Thiosulfativibrio zosterae: one gene and its partner. The protein of the gene in region 1 interacts with the protein of each later gene in a pairwise test. Links are inferred from orthologs where the notes say so. Each region holds a gene or a part of one and is shown in the gene's direction. Other genes may lie near its edges. The genes, in order: ssb and THMIRH_RS00965.

Region 1 (10,747 bases):
GCCATCATGTTGCGCGCGAGATAGGGCGATGGAAAGTGCGGTGATTGAATATTGGTTTCTATAATTTTATACACCTGGGTTTGAAAACCTTGCGCAATCAACTGTGCTTTCTTTTGAAAAGTGTCTAGGGCTTTACGGGTGAGGTCATCAATAAACAATTGGCGTTGTGCGCTGGAAACACCAAACTCCATATTTTGATAACGCAAATAAGGTTGAATTTGCGCCATAATTTTAACCAGGCCTGGTTGATTTTCCATGTTTAAAGTGAGCGTTTGTTGGCCACGCCAAGTGGTTAAGGCTTGATTTTTGTCGTAAATGGGTTGAATTTGATAGTCTGAGGTTTCCACTTTGATTTGCGGCGCACGCTTTAAAACCGCATAAGCAGCTTGCATTTGGGTGTTGATTTCATTGGCGACCACTTGCGGATTCAAATCTTGGGAATAGGCGCGAAATGTAAGCGTCACTTGATCGTTATTAAAGTAGGCGCTTTCAGTCACGGAAAAAGACACACGGTTTTCATTGCGTTGGTTTGTTTCAAACGCATGGGCGTTCATGCTGAAAACGCAGATTAACAACAGGCAAAATCGGCTGAATGTCATAGAGCCTCCTAGAGAATGATATAATTCGCGAATTGATTATAACCCGACCCTCAATTGAGTCAATTGTTGAAGTGTAAAGAGATTTCTGATGTCCGAAAAAATTCAAACCACCTTGCCACATGAAACCGTGATGCAACCTCAAGAAAAGCAAGCCGCCTTTGCTGTTGCGGGCATTTTTGCCACGCGTATGTTGGGCTTGTTTATGATTTTCCCGGTGTTTGCCTTGTTTGCTGAGCAAGAATTTAAAAACATTACTGGCTTTCAAATTGGTCTAGCGATGGGCATTTACGGGCTCACCCAAGCATTGCTGCAAATTCCTTATGGTATGTTGTCCGACAAGTATGGTCGCAAACCGCTCATTATGGTCGGTATGCTGGTGTTTATGTTTGGTTCGGTGGTCTGCGCCCTGGCAGATTCCATAGAAATGATGATAGTGGGGCGCGCCATTCAAGGCATGGGCGCGGTGGCCGCGGTGTTGATGGCAACGGTTGCGGATACGGTGACAGAACCTTTTAGGTTACGCGCCATGTCTATTGTGGGCATGACGATTGGCTTGTCTTTTACCTTGTCTTTGGTGGCAGGACCTTTGTTGTCCGAGCTTGTTGGGGTGCGTGGCATTTTTTGGGTGATTGCGGCTTTGGCTGGCGTGGGCATGGTGTTGGTGATGTTTGCCGTGCCCAAAATTGAAGGCCAGCGTTTTCAGCGCGAAGCCGAAGCCGACCCCGCCCAATTTAAAGCGGTGTTGTCTAATCCACAATTGTTGCGCTTAGATTTGGGGGTGTTTGTATTGCATGCCATGCTCACCGCCATGTTTGTGGTGGTGCCCATGCTGATTCGTGATAACGCAGGTATGGATTCGATGCATCATTGGGAATTATATTTGCCGGTGATGTTGTTGTCGTTTGTCTTAATGGTGCCGTTTATTATTCAAGCCGAAAGCAAAGGGCGCATGAAGCAAATGTTTGTGGGCGCGATTGCGGCTTTGGTGATAGTACAGTTGGCGATGCTAAATTTTGCCCATGGATTTTGGTCCATCTTTTTAATTATGTTGCTGTTTTTTACCGCGTTTAATTTATTAGAAGCTTCTTTACCCTCTTTGGTGGTTAAGTTGTCGCCAGCCGATAAAAAAGGCACGGCCAGTGGTGTTTATTCGTCGAGTCAGTTTTTTGGTGCAGCCATCGGTGGCGCATTGGGTGGCTATTTTTATCAGTTTTACGGTTTTGATGGCGTGTTTGTGTTTACCACGGTTTTGGGAGCGGTTTGGTTATTCGTAGCCATTAGCATGACTCAGCCTTTGCCCTTAAGCATTGCATCAGTGAGTTATGATGCCATTTTGGCGCCCGAAGAAATGGATAGTTTAACTGAAAAACTACTGTCTTATGACGGGGTTTATGAAGTCGTAATTTTATCCAATGAACAACGCATTTACTTTAAAATAGACCGCAAAGTTATTAATGAAATTGGCTTGATTGATTATATTCACAAGGGTTTGTCCCGAGAATAAGGGTCTTCAAACTGGCTGGGAGCCGAATCCGTGGCAAAAACTTCTGACAAAAATGCGCTATTAACCGATTTTGATTATTGGGAGTCTTCGTTTGGCTCTTTGCAAAACTTAATTGAATTGCCCAAAGTCAGACAAGCGCGTCGCCGTGTCAATTGGTTATATTTTTCAGCTTTTTTCCTAGGTGCGCTAACACTGGCTCTGTTTGTGGCGGGCAATGCACTTGATTCCAAAGTATTTTTTTATTTTGCGCTGTTTTCTGGTGTGGTGGCGTTTTTAGTTTTCTGGCTGGCTTATCATCAAAGCCAGCAGCAAATGCAGGTGATTGAAGAAGTTTTGCGGGTGGCGCAATGCCAGCAAAAAGCCTTAGATAATCATGCCATTGTTTCTATGACCAATTTACAAGGTCGCATTGTGTATGCCAATAGCCGCTTTATAGAAACTTCGGGCTACACTAAAGAGGAGTTGGTTGGGCAAACCCACAGTATTATCAATTCTGGTCTGCATGATAAAGCCTTTTTTGCAACACTTTGGCAAACCATCGGTAAGGGTGAAACCTGGCGCGGTGTGGTGCGTAATAAAGCCAAAAATGGCACTTATTATTGGGTGAATTCTATGGTGATGCCCATTTTTGATCTCAATGGCAACAAAACGCACTATATTTCTATCCGCACCGAAATCACCCGCCAAAAAGAAGTTGAAGAAGCCCTAGGGCAAGCGCTGTTAGATGCGCAGGCCGCAAGCCGAACCAAAAGTGAGTTTTTGGCCAATATGAGCCATGAAATTCGTACCCCCATGAACGGGGTGTTTGGGATGTTACAGTTGATTCGCGAAGAACCCTTGTCGGATAAAGCCAAAGATTTTGTGGATACGGCCATGGCTTCGGCAACCAGTTTATTGCGAATTATTAATGACATTTTAGATGTATCCAAAATAGAAGCCGGCAAGTTGACCTTAGAAATGCGCGCTTTTGAGTGGTCTTTATTTGTTAAGCGCGTGTTACATCCGTTGCAGTTGCAAGCCAATGCGAAAGGCTTAAATTTTACCTTTGATATCGACCCCTGCATTTCCCCAACCCTTTTTGGCGATGAAACCCGCTTAGGTCAAGTCTTAACCAATTTGGTGAGTAATGCGGTTAAGTTTACCGAGCAGGGCGATGTGGCCTTAACCTTTAAGTGTTTAGAACACAAAGACAGCGATCTGATTTTGCAAGTCAGCGTGAAAGATTCTGGCATAGGCATAACGCCCGAACAAAAAGCGCTCATTTTTGACGCCTTTAGCCAAGCAGATGCCACCATTACCCGCAAATTTGGTGGTACAGGTTTAGGGTTGTCCATTACCCGCAGTTTGGTCGAAATGATGGGCGGTTCTTTGTGGGTAGAAAGCGAGTATGGCAAAGGCTCTACCTTTTTCTTCACCACAAAACTGGGCATTCCCAAAGAACACCATTTAGATTCTGCTGCACTTGAAACCGAATATGAGTTTTCATTGTCGGGCGTGAAAATTTTGTTGGTAGAAGACAATGTGATTAACCAAAAAATTGCAGTGGCTTTGTTAAAGCGTCTCAATATTGGTCAGATTGATGTGGCGGATGACGGTTTAAGAGGTATAGAAACCTATCAAAAAGCCGCCGAAAGCGACCAACCCTATGACTTGGTTTTAATGGATATGCAGATGCCCAATATGGATGGGCTTGAAGCAACTCAAGTGATTCGCAGCCTAGAGGCAGAGCGCGGTTGGTCGTCTAAACCGATTATTGCCATTACCGCAAATGTGGGGGAGGAAGACCGTCAAAAATGTGAGTCTGTCGGCATGAATGGCTTTGTAGGCAAGCCCTTTAAAAAAGACGATCTTTACCTAGAAATTGCACGGCTTCTGGTCATAAAATAAGTTATGATTCTCCAATCTAAAACGAAGAAAAGTGGAGTGAAGAGATGGCGCGTGGCGTAAATAAAGTGATTTTAGTGGGTACTTTGGGCAGAGATCCTGAAGTGAAATATGCGGCAAATGGCAATGCCATTGCCAATCTAAGTATTGCCACCAGTGAACAGTGGAACGACCGTGCCACGGGTGAAAAACAAGAAAAAACCGAATGGCACCGTGTGGTTATTTTTGGAAAACTGGCCGATATAGCCGGCCAATATTTAAAAAAAGGGTCGCAGGTTTATCTAGAAGGTAAATTGCAAACCCGCAAATGGCAAGATCAAGCCACAGGTCAAGACCGTTATGCAACCGAAGTGGTGATCGACTTTAACGGTCAAATGCAAATGTTGGGCGGTGGCGGTGGTCGCGGCGATACTGCTTTTGATAATGGTTCGCAAGGTGGCTTTGCCCCACAAATGAATCAAGCACCACAGCAACCCATGGGCAATATGGGCAATCAAGGTGGTTATGGTCAACAAGCACCTATGGCAGCGCCGCAAGCCCCGAGTTATGGTGGTGGGCAAGGTGGTTACGGACAACAAGCCCCTGCACAAAATAATCCATCTCCCATGCAAAGAGCTCCGGCTTATGCGCCCAATGACTTTGATGACGATGATGTTCCGTTTTGAGTCTCACAATAAATAAAAATGTTGATTAAAAAATAATAGAACCCTGTTAATACAGGGTTTTTTTATATCTATTGAAAAAACATTGACTAAAAGGCGTGGCTTGAAAATGGCAGGAATGTACGAGCATTCTGTTGTTTTTAGGTTGTTAATATTCTCGTCAGATTCAGCGTGTTCACTTCTGGTCAGGCTTCAAATGCTCATCGCTAAAGGTGGGCTTTCTATGTACTTAAAAACTCAGTTAAATAAGCAGGTTATCTCAAGGTGCTTAAAAATAACCAGGCCTGGTTATTTTAGAACTTTGGTAGTTGTGGTGTAATGATTCTATTCAACTAAAGGAGTTTTAGCGATGTTTGAAAGTGCATTTGTTGAACTGAGTATGTTATTGGCCATTGCGGCTGTCATAGGTTTTATTGGGGTACAGCTTAAACAGCCTTTAATTGTTTCTTTTATTGCGGTGGGTATTTTGGTCGGGCCAGCGGTGCTTGGAATCGTGACGCTAACAGATGAAATCAACTTGTTAGCGCATTTGGGTATCGCAGTGCTGTTGTTTGTGGTGGGGTTAAAATTAGACCTCCATATTATACGCACCATGGGTGTTGTTGCCTTGTTTACGGGCTTGGGGCAGGTGATTTTTACCTCGGTCATTGGCTTTTTGATAGGCTTGGCTTTAGGGTTTTCATCCATAGGTGCGCTCTATGTTGCAGTGGCACTGACCTTTTCATCGACCATTATCATTGTTAAATTGCTCTCAGATAAACGCGAGCTCGATGCCTTGCATGGTCGAATTGCCATCGGTTTTTTGATTGTGCAGGACATAGTTGTGGTGTTGGCCATGATCGGCTTAACGGCAATTGGTCAGTCGGAGACTTCTGGCAATTTGGGTTATGAGGCTCTGATGGTCTTGATCAAAGGCGCGGTGTTATTGGTTGCGGTCGCCTTATTGATTAGATATGTGATGCCCAAATTACTCGCCAAATTGGCGCATTCTTCTGAGCTTTTGGTGTTGTTTGCCATCGCCTGGGCGGTTTTAGGTGCTTCAATAGGCTATATGATGGGCTTTAGTCAAGAAGTGGGCGCATTTTTAGCGGGTATTACCTTGGCATCAACCCATTATCGGGAGTTGATTGGTGCCAGATTGGTGAGCTTACGCGATTTTTTACTGCTCTTTTTCTTTATCAGTTTGGGTGCGAGCTTAGATTTAAGTACCTTGGGGTCGCAAATTTGGCCAGCTTTAGTCTTTTCTATTTTTGTGTTGGTCGGGAATCCTTTAATCGTGATGGTGATTATGGGCTATATGGGGTATCGCAAGCGCACCGGGTTTTTAGCAGGATTAACGGTGGCACAGATTTCTGAGTTTTCGCTTATTTTGGCAGCGCTTGGGTTTAGTTTGGGACACATCGATCAAGAAACCGTTGGCCTAGTCACTTTGGTTGGGCTCATTACCATTTCAGCCTCGACCTATATGATTTTATATTCTCACCCGCTTTATCTGAAATTATCGCCCTATTTGGATATCTTTGAGCGTAAGGTACCTTATCGTGAAGAGAATATTGATCAGGTGATAGAACGCAAGCCCGCCGATGTGATTTTATTTGGATTGGGACGATTTGGGATGGTGATTGCACAAAACTTGCAAGCGCAGGGGAAACAAGTACTCGCCATAGATTTTAATCCCCAATTGGTTCAAGAAACCGCCTTGCACCAAGTGCCTATTCGTTATGGGGATGCAGAAGACCCTGAATTTATCCAAAGCTTGCCCTTATCGGAAGCCCAATGGGTGGTGAGCACCATGCGAGATAGGCACTTAAATTTGGCGCTGTTGCGTTCACTGGCTGAATCGCATTATGAGGGTAAAGTGGCGGTGGCTTCCAGTCATTTGAGTGAAGTCGAATTTTTAAAGCAACAAGGTGCCAATCTAGTATTAGTGCCTTATCAAGATGCCGCTTTAGAAGCGGTGCATCGCATTATGAGTTTTGAAGAAACCGGTGCTTCAGCCGAAGTCAAAGGGAGTTAATTGATGTTAAAACATATTTTATTGGTTTCTCAAGACCCCTTGCAAGAGGCGGGTTTGTTGGATTGGGCATTTCACTTTGCAGGGCAACAGCAGGCAAAATTAACCATCTTAAGTGTACTGCCAGAGATAGATTATTCGTTATTGGAATGGCTAAAGAATATTCGCCCACAAGATCAGCAGGCGCAAGAAAGGCTGGGACGACAACAGGTGTTCCAATCATGGCTTGATCAAGCTCAGAGCCTAGGTTTGGATTGTGATTTGCATATTGAATTTGGCAAGGTTTATTTAAAAACCGTGCAGCTGGCGTTACAGAAATCGGTTGATTTGGTCATCAAAAAAATCGATACACCAGCGCATGCGCACGCCTCATTGTTTAGCAGTCAAGACCAACATTTACTGCGAAAATGCCCATGTCCTCTTTTATTGTATAAGGCCGAATCATCTTTGCCATTTAATAACATACTGGCCAGTATTGATGTGGCTGTTGAGGGGCTTGATGAAGAGACTTATAACTCGAACTCTGATACAGATTTAAATCAAAATATCCTAGCCTTGGCTAATCATTTTGCGCAAGCAACACCAAACCCCTTGTCGGTTGTTCATGCATGGAATGTGGATGGCGAAAACTTGGTGCGTTATTGGAATGTTGACCTCACCTCAGACGATTTAGAACGCCTGAATCAGCATGTTTGGTTTGGTCACCACTTAGCACTCGACAGAGCGTTAGCTTTTCTAAAGCAAGCGCAACCCAACTTAAAGGTGATTACCCCCAAAGGCGAGCCAGAAGTGGTGATTCCTCCTTTAATTGTCGAGGCACAAATCGATTTGTTGGTGATGGGAACCTTAGGGCGTTCAGGATTATCGGGCGTGTTTATTGGTAATACAGCAGAAAATTTATTAGAAAGTATTCAGTGTTCCGTATTGGCAATCAAACCCAAGGGATTTATTTCTCCAATTCAACCCTAAAACCCGCTAAAAATGACCAGGCCTGGTCATTTTTGGGGTATTTTTCTGGAAGATTATCATGACCTTATTACAGTTGTTCACTGCCAGTATGCCTGTTTTGGCGGTGTTGGTTTTGTTGGTGGTGTTGCGATTGCCTGCCAGTCGAGCCATGGGGTTAAGTTTAGTTTTGGTGGCTGGGTTGGCTTGGCAGGTATGGGGCATGTTGCCCCAGCAAATTGCAGCCTCTGTTTTAGAAGGTTGGGTGATTGCTTCTTCTATTTTAATGATTGTATTTGGCGCAGTACTCTTACTCAATACCCTCAAAGCCAGTGGTGCGGTTGAAGCGATTCGCCAAGGATTTACCCATATTTCGCCCGATAGACGGGTGCAAACGGTGATTGTTGGCTGGTTGTTTGTGGCGTTTTTAGAAGGCGCCAGTGGCTTTGGTACGCCAGCGGCCATCGTAGCGCCTTTGTTGTTGGCTTTGGGGTTTCCCGCACTCGCAGCGGTTGTTTTGGCTTTGATTGCCGACAGCGCGGCGGTCTCTTATGGCGCAGTGGGTACGCCTTTGGTGGTGGGTATTTATCAAGGTTTAAATGGAGCAACCCTAGCGCAAGTGCAGACGGTGGCTGAGACAGCCGCCTTTTTAGATTTATGGGTGGCCAGTTTTTTACCTTTATTAATGGTGATGATGCTCACACGATTTTTTGGCGCAAATCGCTCGTGGCGTGAAGGCTTGGGAGCTTGGAAGTTTGCGTTGTTAGGCGGTTTTTCGTTTACCTTATCAGCGCTTGTGGTTGTGCATACTTTGGGGCCTGAGTTTCCAGCTATTTTAGCGGGGCTGTTTGGACTGGCGGTGACCGTTTTGGCGGCCAAAAAAGGTTGGTTTTTACCAAAAGACACTTGGCTGTTTGCGTCTGACTATCCAATAAAGACAGCTTTAGGCTTAAATGAAAGTGTGCCAGGCTTTGAGGCAGATGCGGCTTGCAAAAACGACACTTCATTGGGTGGGGTAGGGTGTTTGCTACCGACACCGCCTTTGCAACCCTCTTTAAGTTTGTTACAAGCTTGGATGCCCTATGTGTTAGTTGCCGTGGTTTTAATTTTAACGCGGCTTGATTTTTTGCCTTTTAAATCTTGGCTACTTTCTTTTTCGGTTGAATTTAATCAGCTGCTATCCACCGATATTTCTACCAAACTCACACCGCTGTATTTACCCAGCAGCGCCTTTATTTTAGTGGCGGTGTTTACGGTTTTTTATCACAAGGTACCTTTTAAAGAAACGACTCTGGTGTGGCGAGATTCGTTGCGTGTTTTATTGCCCACCTTTGTCGCCTTGATGACCGCAGTGCCGATGGTGAGGGTTTTCTTGAATTCAGGCATAAACACCATGGGTTTGGCCAGTATGCCGATAGAGTTAGCAGGGTTAGCAGCGGATATCTTTGAGCATCAATGGGTGTTTGTAGCGCCTTTAGTGGGGAGTTTAGGCAGTTTTGTGGCAGGATCGGCGACTTTTTCAAATATGATGTTTGCCGAATTTCAGGTGAGTGCCGCCCAGGCTGTCAACTTGCCGACTCATCTTGCCTTAGCGTTACAAGTGTTGGGTGCCAATGCGGGTAATATGATTTGCGTGGTAAATGTGGTGGCAGCGGCTTCGGTGGTTCATCTGACGGGCAAAGAAGGCCAAATTATCCGCTTAACGCTTTTGCCCATGACTTTTTATATTTTGGCAACAGGTTCCATTGCTTGGCTGTTGGCGCAGTTTTTGTGACAAGACATTAGAGACCTTTTTCCTGAAATCTTCTAAATTGAGTTCCAGGTTACAGGTCACGGATTCTTGTGGGTAAGTCAAAGCTTGTACCCAAATCGTTCCAAAAACTTGGACATTGAAAATAGTGAATTTGAACAGCTTTTAAGAAATCAGCTTGAAGGGTTTAGCCACTCGTTTGCTTGTCCCGAGATTGATTTTTTATGTCTATTAAAAATGAATAACTCAAAAGTGGATTTATAACTGCGCGATTTTAGCGAGTAACTCTTTACTCAGTTTTTTAAACGCGACGAGTTTTTGAGCAAGTAACAGGGTGTTGTTTTGTTCATTGAGGCTGACCAATTCCGCGGCTAAAATATGAGATTTTTGATGTAATGCTTTGATGTCCACCCATTGTGCTTGGTTTTGTGGGTATTGTAGTTGGTGCTGTTTGTGTTCAATAGAGTTAATCAATTTGCCAAAGCGACATTCATCTTGGTTCAGTTTTGGCACATAGGGGTAGTCGCCTTTTAGGAAAGCAGTAATGGAAGAAGCCCAGGCCTGATATTCTACCTTGGCAAACAGCAACGAAACTTCGTCATGCGTTTGAAGTTCTGAGTTAATCCATTCTTGGGGTGGTTGCCAATTGGATAGCCAATTTGGAAAGTCGCTGGCGGGTAAGGGCTTGGAGATGGCATAACCTTGGGCCAACTCGCAGCCCAGCTGTAATAAGATGTTTCCCTGTTCAATGGTTTCAACGCCTTCTGCCAAAACTTCATGTTGAAAGGCTTCTGCCAGACTGATAATGGCTTCTAATATGGAGAGGTCATTGATGTTGTACAACATTTCCTTAACAAAACTTTGATCAATTTTGATTTGATGAATCGGCAATTTTTTGAGGTAAGTTAAAGACGAATAACCCGTACCAAAATCATCCAACGCAAAACTGACGCCAAGCTTGTTGCAAAGGTTAATCATATTGGTGGTGTGTTTAAGATCTTCAATTTGGCTGGTTTCTAAAATTTCAATTTGCAAGTCAGCTGGATTAACGCTTGGGTGCTCTGCGAGTATTTCAGCCAAGCGTTCTGCAAAGTTAGATTGCATTAAATGATGGGCGCTGATATTGACACTGATTGCAATGGCAATGTTTTTTGTCTTCCAGGTTTCTAGCTGTTTGAGTGCCTGATGGATTACCCATTCCCCCAGCGTAATAGACAGAGGGTGCTCTTCAATTTGGGGTAAAAAAGTCAGTGGCGATAGTAGCCCTTTGTCTGGATGTTGCCAGCGAATAAGGGCTTCTGCCCCTATAAGATTTCCTGTTCTCATCTCGACTTTGGGTTGATAGTAGAGTTCAAATTCACCCATATTTAAACCATTGGAAATTTGGTC
Region 2 (10,797 bases), 220 kb from region 1 along the record:
TTGAATAACCAGAAGGGTGTGCTCAGTGTTATCTTGGGTTTTTAACAGGTGGCGTTGCAACTGAATTGGTCGTCTGGACGAGCGATTGGGCATTTTTAGCCACAGGGTTTGGCTGGTTTCGTTGTGTGGATTGGCAAGCCAGTCTTGCAAGTTAAAGGCCAGTTCGCCTCTTTTATGGGTGCAGAGCCATAAAGGGTCTTGTAAAACATCGAGCGCTTGCTGAGGGTGCCAGTTAAAAAACGCAGGATTGGCGTGCAAAGGATGATAAGTTTCATCAAACAACACCATGGCTTCTTTCAGTGGAGCCAAAATCGCCGCTAAGTCACTTAAAGATGCGGGGCGTTTTGATAATAAGTTGTCGGTTGAAATACGATTCAATCGAAAAATCCATTGTTAAGTAGAATTGCGAAAGCCTTTTGTTTAGTGGCTTGCAGCCGTGATGAGCGATTGCTATTTGAGCGTTATCATACGATAAGTTTTTAGGATAGAAAACCCATAAAGGTGCTTTTTGCATAAAAAAACGGGATTTTTTAGAGGGTTAAGAATTGCTTTTCAAATTCTTGGGCGGTTTCTGGGTGGCTGAAAAAATAACCTTGCATCAAAATGGCGCTTTGGTGGGCCTTGAAGAAGTCCACTTGGGCTTCTGTTTCCACGCCTTCGGCCACAATGGTGAGGTTTTTACTCTTGGCCAGTTGAATGATGGTTTCGATAATGGCGATGTCTTCTTCACTGCCAGGCAAGTGTTTCACAAAACTTTGGTCGATTTTAAGTTCGTGAATCGGCAGTTTTTGGAAATAACTTAAAGAAGAATAGCCGGTACCAAAATCGTCAATCGATAGTTGATAGCCCAATTGAGCTAAGGCTTTGATTTTGGTGAGGGCATCTTCGATATTGGAAATTAAGATACCTTCCGTCAGTTCGAGGGTAATGTGTTGTGGATTGACTTGCGTTTTGCGTTGTATTTCTAAAATGCAGTCTACAAAAGTCGGCTCATGGAATTGAATCGGGCTGATATTGACCGACAAATGTACCGGCGTTGCACTTTTTTGATTCCATTGATAGGTTTGGGTAAAGGCTTTTTCTAAAATCCATTGCCCGAGTTTAAGAATTTGCTTGGTGTCTTCTGCAATGCCAATAAATTGGTCGGGTCGAATGTTGCCCAAAATGGGGTGCTGCCAGCGAATCAGGGTTTCGGCACTGATTTGTTGGCTGTGATTGGCCACTTGTGCTTGATAAACCAAATAAAATTCTTGGTCGTAATTGGCGTGCTTCAGGGCTTCTTCTATCTCGCGGCGGCGTAAAATCTTTTCGGTGAGTTCGGTTTGGTAAAAATACAGCTGGTTTTTGCCGCGTTGTTTGGCTTCGTACATGGCCAGGTCAGCACAGCTAATCAGATACTCTGGGGTTTCGTCCGCCGAACCCGGGATAATATGAATCCCCACGCTGCTGGCGTTGGGAATAATGTGTTCTTCAATCAATAAATCTTGGTTGAGGGTTTGGATGATTTTACTGGCTAAGGTGAGCGCGTGTTGTGCCGCTAGGTCACGACTGAGCACTTTATAGCGCGTTAAAATAATAAACTCATCACCGCTGATGCGCGCCACCAAGTCTTCAGCTCTGAGCAGCTCGGTCAGGGTGTTGGCCGTTTGTTTAAGTGCAGCATCGCCAACCGCATGGCCGTAAATATCGTTGATTTCTTTAAAGTTATCTAAGTCTAAATAAAGCAGGGCGCTATAGGTGTGATTGCGTTTGTGATGCAGCAGGTCTTTTTCAAGGTGTTCAATAAATAGGCGACGATTGGGCAGTCCAGTCAGGTCATCAAAATAGGCCAGACGTTCGACATTGGCTTGCGACTCTTTTATATCGGTGATGTCTTGTAGCGTGCCCACATAGTGCTCGATGTTTTTATCATTGTCCATCAACATCGATAAACTTAAAACCGCATGGAAAGTGGTTTCTGGATTTGGGTGGATTTGAACTTCGCCACTCCATTTTTTGTCGAGTAGTAGGGATTTTAAAATGTCTTCAATTTGAATAGAGTCTTTGAGCGTGACCTGTTTTTTCATCCAATGAATGATGGTCATGCTATTGAGCTCGGTCGGTAACAAGCCCGTGTAAGCCGAAAAAGAAAAGTTGGGCTTGATGATATAGCCTTTTTCATTGGTAATGAATTGCCCATCATAGCTATTAAAAGCCGCTTCAAGAATGCGATGTTGTTCATCGGAATGCGCATAGATGGTTTGATCGTAAACCACTAAGAGCAGCGCTTGAAAACTGCCGTCGGTATTGAGGATGGGTTTTGCCGATAATAAAACGGGAGTTGAGGGTTCTTCCGAGCAATTGGGTTTAACCCAAATATAAGTTTCTTTGGGGATGTTTTGCGCCGCATCGATCACTTGCTCGAGCCAGCGTTTCATATTGAATTTAATGGTGCGCTTTTTGTTTTTGAAAAACTCAAGATCAACAAAAAACTCATCACTGTTTGGGTTAAAGCACATCAAGCTTTGTGCCGCATCATTTATGATTTGTAATGATAAGTGTTGGCTAAAAACCAAAATACCATCGTGAAGCGCATTGATGATGTCACGCTTAAACTGACGCTCATTTTTCAGGCGTAGAATGGTGGACTTGAGTTCGGCTTCGAGAGTTGTGTTTTGCATAATAGGCATTATTTTAGGCGAACTTTAACAAAATACCGCACAAAAAATATTTATAGTCAGTTTGCATCAATATGAGTTGCTCTGTTGAGCGGGCAACCAAGTCGCCAATTCTGGCCAATAGGCGATTAAACAAAGCACTAATAGTTGAATACCAATAAAGGGCATCACGCCTAAATAAATATCTTTAGTTTTAACACCCTGTGGGGCAACGCCTCTTAAATAAAACAGTGCAAAACCAAAGGGTGGCGTTAAAAAAGCGGTTTGCAGATTAATAGCAATCATAATACCCAGCCAAATAGGGTCAATGCCCATCATCAGCAAAATGGGGGCGACAATCGGCACCACCACATAGGTGATTTCAATAAAGTCTAAAAAGAAACCCAGCACAAACATAAAGACCATTACCAACAACATGGCGGTAAATACCCCACCCGGCAGGTCAGCTAATAAACCATGGATGAGGTCGTCACCCCCCAACCCTTTAAACACCAAAGAGAAAAAGGCGGCCCCAATGAAAATCATAAAAATCATACTGGTGACCATCAAGGTGTCACGCATCACTTGATTAAGTATGGCCAGATTTAAGCGGTTTTTTAAAGCCGCTAAAACCAGCGCGCCTAAAGCACCAATCGAAGCGGCTTCGGTGGGCGTGGCAAAGCCCCCTAAAATAGAACCCAAAACCAAAATAATTAACACCAAAGGGGGCAGTAAACTGCCCAGCACTCTTGTCCAAATGCCAGCGGGTATACTGGCGCTGGATAAGCCGGGTGCGGTTTCGGGTTTTAGCCAAGCCATGCCAAAGACATATAAAATATAAAATAAAACCAGCAACATACCCGGCAACAGCGCACCAATAAAAAGGTCGCCGACAGACAGAGTTTCGGGTGAAAAAATACCTTGATTGAGTTGTGCCTGTTGGTAAGCCGAAGACAATACATCGCCCAATAAAATCAACACGATAGACGGTGGAATAATTTGCCCCAAAGTCCCTGAGGCGCAAATGGTGCCGGTGGCGAGTTTAGGGCAATAGCCTTGCTTAATCATGGTTGGCAAAGCCAGTAATCCCATGGTGACCACCGTTGCGCCAACAATGCCGGTGCTGGCGGCTAAGAGTGCGCCCACCAAAATAACCGAAATCCCTAAGCCGCCTATAAAACCACGCATCACTTCATCCATGGTGGTTAAGAGTTGTTCGGCAATTTTGGACTGCTCTAACATAATGCCCATAAACACAAATAAGGGCACAGCCAGCAGTGTGGTGTTGTTCATAATGCTGAAAATACGATTGGGCACACTGTTTAAAAACGCCATGTCAAACGCGCCAAAAAGGGTGGCACCCAGCGCGAATATTAAAGACACGCCTGATAGGGTAAAGGCGACCGGAAAGCCAAACATTAAGGCGATTAAAACAAGGGCAAATAAGCCAAGCGCAATGTATTCCATGGAGTTTCTCTGGGTTCTCTTAGAGTTTAGCCGAGCTGGCTTCTGGCGTTTCTGAAGGCGTGGGTGTTGAGTCGGTCAATTGCAAAGCCGATTCCGCTGCCAGCGTGAGGGCTTGCAAACTGACCAAAGCCGCCATGACTAAAATAACGGTTTTTAACAAATACACAAACGGCAGTCCACCGGGTTCAGACGAGGTTTCGTGGATGCGCCAACTGACTTCAACATATTCCCAGCTGGCCCAAGCAATAAACAGCAAAGTCGGTAAGGCTAAAAACAGCGCGCCAATCAAATTGACCCAAGCCTTGCGCTTAGGCGACATGGTTTCATAAAACACATCCACCCGCACATGTTTATCTTGCTGTAACGCATAGCCCATGCCCAGCATAAATACCAGCGCATGGTTGTAAAGCACGGTTTCTTGTAGTGCAATCGCACCGGCATCAAACCCATAACGCAAAATGACCACGCTGGCCGATAACACAACCAAGCTGAGTAATCCCCAGGCGACAAAATGCCCCAGCATTTTTTGAAAACGATTTTGTTGATGGATAAAAAGCGTTAACCAAGTTTTCATAAGCGGTCTTTCAGTTGAGGGCCGGTCGGCAAAGGGGTTTGTTTGACGCCACGCGCTTCTTGATTTTTGTCGGCGTTTTGGGCGCTGGGCGTGGCTTGTGAATGCGAGTCATCGTCTTGCGAACAGCTACTTAAGCTGAAGGCAATCGGCAATAAAATCAATAATAAGGTGTTTGTTAGACTTTTTTTCATGAGGGTTATTCTGCAGACTTTTAATGGGATAAGCAAGCCTGATATGGGTTGAGAAAGGGAATTGTGTCATAATGATTTATTAAATTTTTGCCAGAGAGATTTGCGTGACCATCATTGAAGTGGCTGTTGCAGGGCCTTTTTTAACCCCATTAAGTTATCTGTTGGATTCGACAGCAACGGCCGCTTTGCCGGTGGTGGGCGGACGAGTGCGCGTGCCGTTTCGCAGCAAATCTTTAGTGGGTGTGGTGATGGCTGTGCAAACCTTTGTGGATGAGCAGGCTTTACAGGCGGGTTGCGCAGCCTTATCGCTCAACCTTAAAAAACTTAAGTCGATTGAAGCGGTGTTAGACACCGCACCACTATTTTCCGCTAAAGACATGGAATTGTTGAAGTGGGCAAGTTTTTATTATCACGAACCGATTGGCAATGTTATGCAAACCGCGCTGCCCAAACGCCTGCGGCAAGGTGAAGTGCCCGAGGTAGAAGGGGTAACCTCTTGGGTTTTAGCGCCGCAGTCGATTCGAGAAACCTTGCCGCCCTTGCCCGCCAATGCTAAACAGCAGTTGGCGCTAATCGATTGCTTGTCAGAATCTCAAGCGCTCAGTGCTGAACATCTTAATGCGCAACTCAATCATTGGCGCACGCCCATGAAGCGTTTGCTAGATTTGGGTTGGGTGCAAGAAACCACCTCGCCTTGTTTAAATTGGCACTCAAAACTGACCAGGCCTGGTCATATTTTGAATGCAGAACAGCAAGTAGCGGTCGATGCGGTTGATTTTGACAAAGGCTATCAAGCCTTTTTATTAGAAGGAATTACCGGTAGCGGCAAAACAGAAGTCTATTTGGGCATGATTGAACGCTGTTTGCACTTGGGAAAACAGGTGTTGGTCTTGGTGCCCGAAATTGGCTTAACCCCGCAAACCGTGCAGCGCTTTGAAGCCTATTTGCAACAGCCCGTGGCGGTGATGCATTCTGGGCTCAACGACAAAGAGCGCCAATGCGCTTGGTGGCTGGTGCAATCAGGGCGCGTGCAAGTGTTATTGGGCACACGCTCTGCCGTTTTTACGCCTTTTGCCAATTTGGGTTTGTGCATTATGGACGAAGAGCATGATTTGTCTTTTAAACAGCAAGATGGTTTTCGCTACTCAGCGCGTGATTGTTTGGTGCGCCGCGCCCATCTTGAAAAAGTGCCCGTGGTGTTGGGTTCGGCAACGCCCTCTCTAGAAAGCTTATATAACGCTCAAACCCAGCGTTATGCTTGGTTAAAACTGCAGCAGCGCGCCGCCGGCGCACAGTTGCCAAATGTACAGCTATTGGATATTCGTGGTGAAAAACTGGCCGAAGGCGTATCAACGCCTTTGCGTAAACTCATGGCACAGCACCTTGCAGACCAAGGTCAGGTGTTGTTATTTTTAAATCGCCGTGGATTTGCGCCGGTGTTGATGTGTCATGACTGTGGTTGGCAAGCAGCCTGTCCCAGTTGCGATGCCAATATGACCTATCATCAACAGGTGAATGAATTGCGGTGTCATCATTGTGGTTATCAACACAAAGCACCGCACACCTGTCCGCATTGCCAGTCGGCAGAATTTGTTAAGGTCGGTCAAGGTACCGAGCGTTTGGAAGAAACCATTCAAAGCTGGTTTCCCGAAGAAAGCCTGTTGCGGATTGATGCCGACACCACACGCCTCAAAGGACAAATGGCCGAACTCACACAGCAAGCCAAAGAAGGCAAGGCGCGTATTTTAATCGGCACGCAAATGCTGGCCAAAGGGCATCATTTTCCGCAGGTCACTTTGGTCGGTTTGTTGGACATTGACCAAGGATTATTCAGCAGTGATTTTCGGGCAGCGGAACGCATGGCGCAGTTAATTGTGCAGGTGTCGGGGCGTGCTGGGCGCGCTGAAAAAACCGGTACTGTGATGATACAAACCCATCATCCTGAGCATCCGTTATTAAAAACCTTGGTTGCCGAGGGCTACGAAGCTTTTGCCAAACAAGCCTTGCTGGGTCGTGAAGAGGCCGGTTTGCCGCCTTATGAATACCAAATTTTAATTCGTGCCGAAGCCATCGATGCCCAAGCGGGTTGGCAGTTTTTAAATGAAATCAAATTCAGTCTGCAATCTCTCAAACCGACGCTCTTAGCGCAAGCGTCAAGTCAGGTGAACGCTCAGGTGATGGGGCCGGTGGCGGCGCCCATGATGCGACGCCAAGGGCGCTATCGTTATCAACTGCTGTTGCAATCCAATCATCGCGGCACTTTGCATCAATGGTTAGGGCAAGTAGAGTCCAGAATTTACGCTTCAAAACTCACCGCCAAAGTGCGTTGGAGCATCGATGTCGATCCGCAAGAGATGAACTGAACCAGCTCAAATGTTAAGTTGGCGAGTAATTTGCTTATAAATTTTTTTTGATTTAATGGAGCTTTGTGCATGAGATTACTAGGTGTTTTGCCGCTGGCGGCAATTGTGTTTCTGCAGGGATGTGACTTGGGAATTGAGGATAAAAAAACTTCAGCTCCAGTTGCGCAGGTCACTTCAACTGAGCTGAAGGCTTTGTTTGAAAGTTTTATTCTCATCCAAGATCAAGAAATGATGCTAACAAACTTGGCGACTCAATTGCAGGGTGTGGATACGGTTTCAAGTGTTGCTGGTTTGTTAACAAACACCAGCTCAACAGGTGTTTGTGGTGGAACATCAGCTTTATCAGCTGATCTGACTGCGGTAAGTGGTGATTTTGATAATACCTTAACCTTAAATAGTTACTGCACGGATAGCTTAGATTGGACAGGTAAGTTAACTCAGTCTGGCGTTGTAACTGCTACTGGCAGCGATGCCGATAATTATGAAATGGTGTATGGTAATTATATTTATAAAGTTGAATCGGATGATGCTTTTACTGTAACCCTAGTAGGGACTATGGAAAAGGCTGTAACGGCGACAGCGACAACACATTATTTTAATAGGATATCAGCCTATAAATACCCTGATAACCTAACGGTTGAGGCTCTTAAATGGCTCGTCGCAACTTATGATGCTGGCAAAATTTATACTGGTAGTTTGGTTCATCCTACTTATGGTACCGTTGCTGTGACTACGGTCCCTTCTTTTCCAGTCACGACGACACAAGACGGCCCCTACCAAAAACCCATTAGTGGCAAACTTAAGTTAACAGGGCTTGATAGCATTGGTTATATCACTTTCAATGGATTGGGAAGTTACACCCTAGATGTCGATGCGGATGCCGACGGTATTGTTGATTTAACTGAAACCCTGTCTTGGTAATTTCTTATTGATTGAAATGATTGTGAATTTACCCAAATTCGTTAAAATGATGGTCTTTACTAATTATTACTGAGGCAATAATGGGCTTAATACTCAAGTTGTTTAAGGCACTCAACGCCAATCAATATCCGGGGCAAATTGCCCTGTCTTTTGTATTAGGGATGATATTGGGGTTAACCCCCTTATTTTTTGCCCATAATTTACTCACGCTGGCGCTTATTTTTATGTTGCGGGTGAATCTTGCCGGTGTGGTGGTTGCTTGGGCATTTTTCAGCGGACTGGCCTATTTACTGGATCCTATCTTTAATCAGCTGGGGCTTTGGGTGTTACAAATGCCTGCTTTAGAGCCTATGTTTACTGAAGCCTATAATTCTGCTGTTTGGCGCTTCTTGCACTTTAACAACTCTATTGTCATGGGCAGTATTTTGGTGTCCTATTTGTTGGCGATTCCAGCCTTCATTCTCTTTTTGATTTTGATTAAAACTTATCGCAAAACCTTTTTGGCTTGGGTCAGTAAATTCAAAGTCGTGCAAATGTTAAAAGCGGCTGATAAAGCCAGCTTAGTTTCTTAAGGAGAATGCAAATGACTCAAACAGCCATTAAAAATCCTTCTCCGACTTCTGCTGCACCTGCACCTGCATCCACGCCAGCCCCTAAAGGCTGGATTCGTTGGTCGGGTATCGCTATTTTTAGTGCCATTATTGGTGGCATCGTTGGCTTGTCTTATTTGGGTATCAGTCTTTTTCTAAAAAAAGAAATTCAACATTACGCCAGCCAAGCTTGGGGTGCCCAGGTGGACATTGGCTCTTTGGGGCTTAGTTTTAGTCCACTGGGTGTCGAGGTGAATCAAATCGCCTTAACCGACCCTGAGCAGCCCATGCAAAATTTACTGCAAATTCAACAAATCAAAGCCACGATGAATTTGTATCACTGGGTGGTAGGGCGTACAGTAATTGAAGATGTGAATTTCAATGGCTTTGCGATGCATCAGCCTCGTCAGAGCGCCGGTGCGATTTATAAAACTGCCGAGGAAACCGCGGCGCAAAAAGCCGATAAAAAAGCATCGCAAGCTTTTAATTTGCCACAAATGAGCTTACCTGATCCGCAAGAAATTCTGGCCCGTGAAACCCTAAAAACCGTGACAGCAGGGCAAGAAATTCAAGCCGAAATTGCCAAAATTGACCAGGCCTGGTCAAATTTGCAGGCAAAATTGCCAAATGAAGCAACGGTTAAAGACTATCAAAAACGCTTTGAAGCCCTGTCTAAAGGTGACTTTAGTAATCCTGCGGTGATTTTACAAAAGCAAAAAGACTTTGAAGCCCTCAAAAAAGAAATCGAAGCGCACAAGAAAACCCTGGATGAAGGTCAGGCGTTACTAAAACAAGTCAATGCCCTCAAAACCCAAGCGCAAAAATTACCAGATTTGCCTCAGCAGGATTATGACCGACTCATGGCCAAATATAGTTTCAGCGAACAGGGCTTGTCTAATGTGACCTATTTGTTGTTTGGGCCCAAAATTCAAGGCTGGTTGGATACGGCTCAAGCCTGGCGCGTTAAGTTACAACCCGTGATTGAGTATGCCCAATCCTGGCAAGCCAAACGAGCCAAAGAAGCCGCCGAAGCCGAAGCAACCAAAGCTGCCAGAGCCTTTGGCACCGTGGTGAACTATCGGGAATATGACCCACAACCCAAGTTTATCGTTAAGCGCATTCATGGCGATGGCAATATTGATTGGGGTCATGTCGAGCTGGCAATTAAGCAACTCAACTTTGATCATGCGGTTTCTAAAATCCCGGTCACTTTTAAAATTGATGCTTTGCCGGTAAAGCAAAAATCGCCTTTAATCATTATGGGTGAAAGCAACTATGTGCACCCTGAAAAACCAATTAATCGAGCCAACTTTACCCTTGCCGATTATGCGCTCAGTGAAGCGCGTTTGTCGGACGATAAAACCTTGCCTGTAGTTATGAAGCAAGGCCAGATGAGTTTGCAGGGGCAAATGTCATGGTTAGGTGGCGATCAGATTAAAGCGGACGTTGACACGCGTTTTAGTCAGGTTGCGTTGGATGCGACAGCGTCTGACTCTAAAGAAGTGAAAAAATACATTGCGCCTATCTTTGCCGATATCTCAGAATTTACGGTGCAAAGTGCCATCACTGGTGATGCGTTCGCGCCCAAAGTGGATGCGAAATCTGATTTGGATAAGTTGTTGTCAAAAGCATTTAATAAAGTTTTAGATGCGGAAATCGCCAGTGCTAAGCAGCAAGTTAAACAATATTTAGACACATTGTTGAATGAGCAAATGGGGCCTATTAATCAACAGTTGAGCAAACTCTTGGGCGAGCAGTCGACCTTAAAGGCGCAAGACTTGGATTTGGATGCCATTTTAAATGGCAAGTTGCCGGGCTTGGACCAAAAGTCGCTAGAGAAAAAAGCAAAAGCTGAGGCCGAAAAAGCGCTTGAAAAAGAAAAAGAAAAATTGAAAGCACAGGCGCAAGCTGAAGCCGAAAAAGCGATTAGCGACAAAGCCAAAAACATCTTAAAAGGCTTTGGCTTTTAATGTTCTGCTGTCACCGTTGATAGCCTAGGAAATGATATGAGAAAAAATCTGCCCATCACCCAGCATGAATATGTCATTCCCGAAG

Evidence for each region.
Region 2: the proteins of ssb (region 1) and THMIRH_RS00965 interact in binary tests that used the Escherichia coli proteins (3 or more experiments, as listed by UniProt). The link is inferred for Thiosulfativibrio zosterae from one-to-one orthologs.

The regions. Positions count from the first base shown.
Region 1 is NZ_AP021888.1:474,925-485,671, forward strand. What follows is about bases 2,912-5,843. They hold ssb (single-stranded DNA-binding protein), read left to right. Parts: upstream 2,912-4,034; coding sequence 4,035-4,652; downstream 4,653-5,843. Other genes in these bases: THMIRH_RS01885 (ATP-binding protein), read left to right, coding at 2,912-3,990; THMIRH_RS01895 (cation:proton antiporter), read left to right, coding at 4,999-5,843. Also shown: THMIRH_RS01875 (SIMPL domain-containing protein), read right to left, coding at 1-599; THMIRH_RS01880 (MFS transporter), read left to right, coding at 688-2,103; more of THMIRH_RS01885, read left to right, coding at 2,134-2,911; more of THMIRH_RS01895, read left to right, coding at 5,844-6,666; THMIRH_RS01900 (universal stress protein), read left to right, coding at 6,670-7,632; THMIRH_RS01905 (L-lactate permease), read left to right, coding at 7,691-9,382; THMIRH_RS01910 (sensor domain-containing protein), read right to left, coding at 9,617-10,747. UniProt on the Escherichia coli protein: Plays an important role in DNA replication, recombination and repair. Binds to ssDNA and to an array of partner proteins to recruit them to their sites of action during DNA metabolism. Acts as a sliding platform that migrates on DNA via reptation.
Region 2 is NZ_AP021888.1:251,041-261,837, forward strand. Bases 4,620-7,601 are described here. They hold THMIRH_RS00965 (primosomal protein N'), read left to right. Parts: upstream 4,620-4,972; coding sequence 4,973-7,231; downstream 7,232-7,601. Other genes in these bases: THMIRH_RS00955 (TRAP transporter small permease subunit), read right to left, coding at 4,620-4,677; THMIRH_RS00960 (hypothetical protein), read right to left, coding at 4,674-4,868; THMIRH_RS00970 (hypothetical protein), read left to right, coding at 7,301-7,601. Outside these bases: THMIRH_RS00940 (putative bifunctional diguanylate cyclase/phosphodiesterase), read right to left, coding at 1-378; THMIRH_RS00945 (EAL domain-containing protein), read right to left, coding at 531-2,660; THMIRH_RS00950 (TRAP transporter large permease), read right to left, coding at 2,727-4,103; more of THMIRH_RS00955, read right to left, coding at 4,123-4,619; more of THMIRH_RS00970, read left to right, coding at 7,602-8,152; THMIRH_RS00975 (DUF2062 domain-containing protein), read left to right, coding at 8,233-8,724; THMIRH_RS00980 (TIGR03545 family protein), read left to right, coding at 8,736-10,712; THMIRH_RS00985 (methyl-accepting chemotaxis protein), read left to right, coding at 10,749-10,797.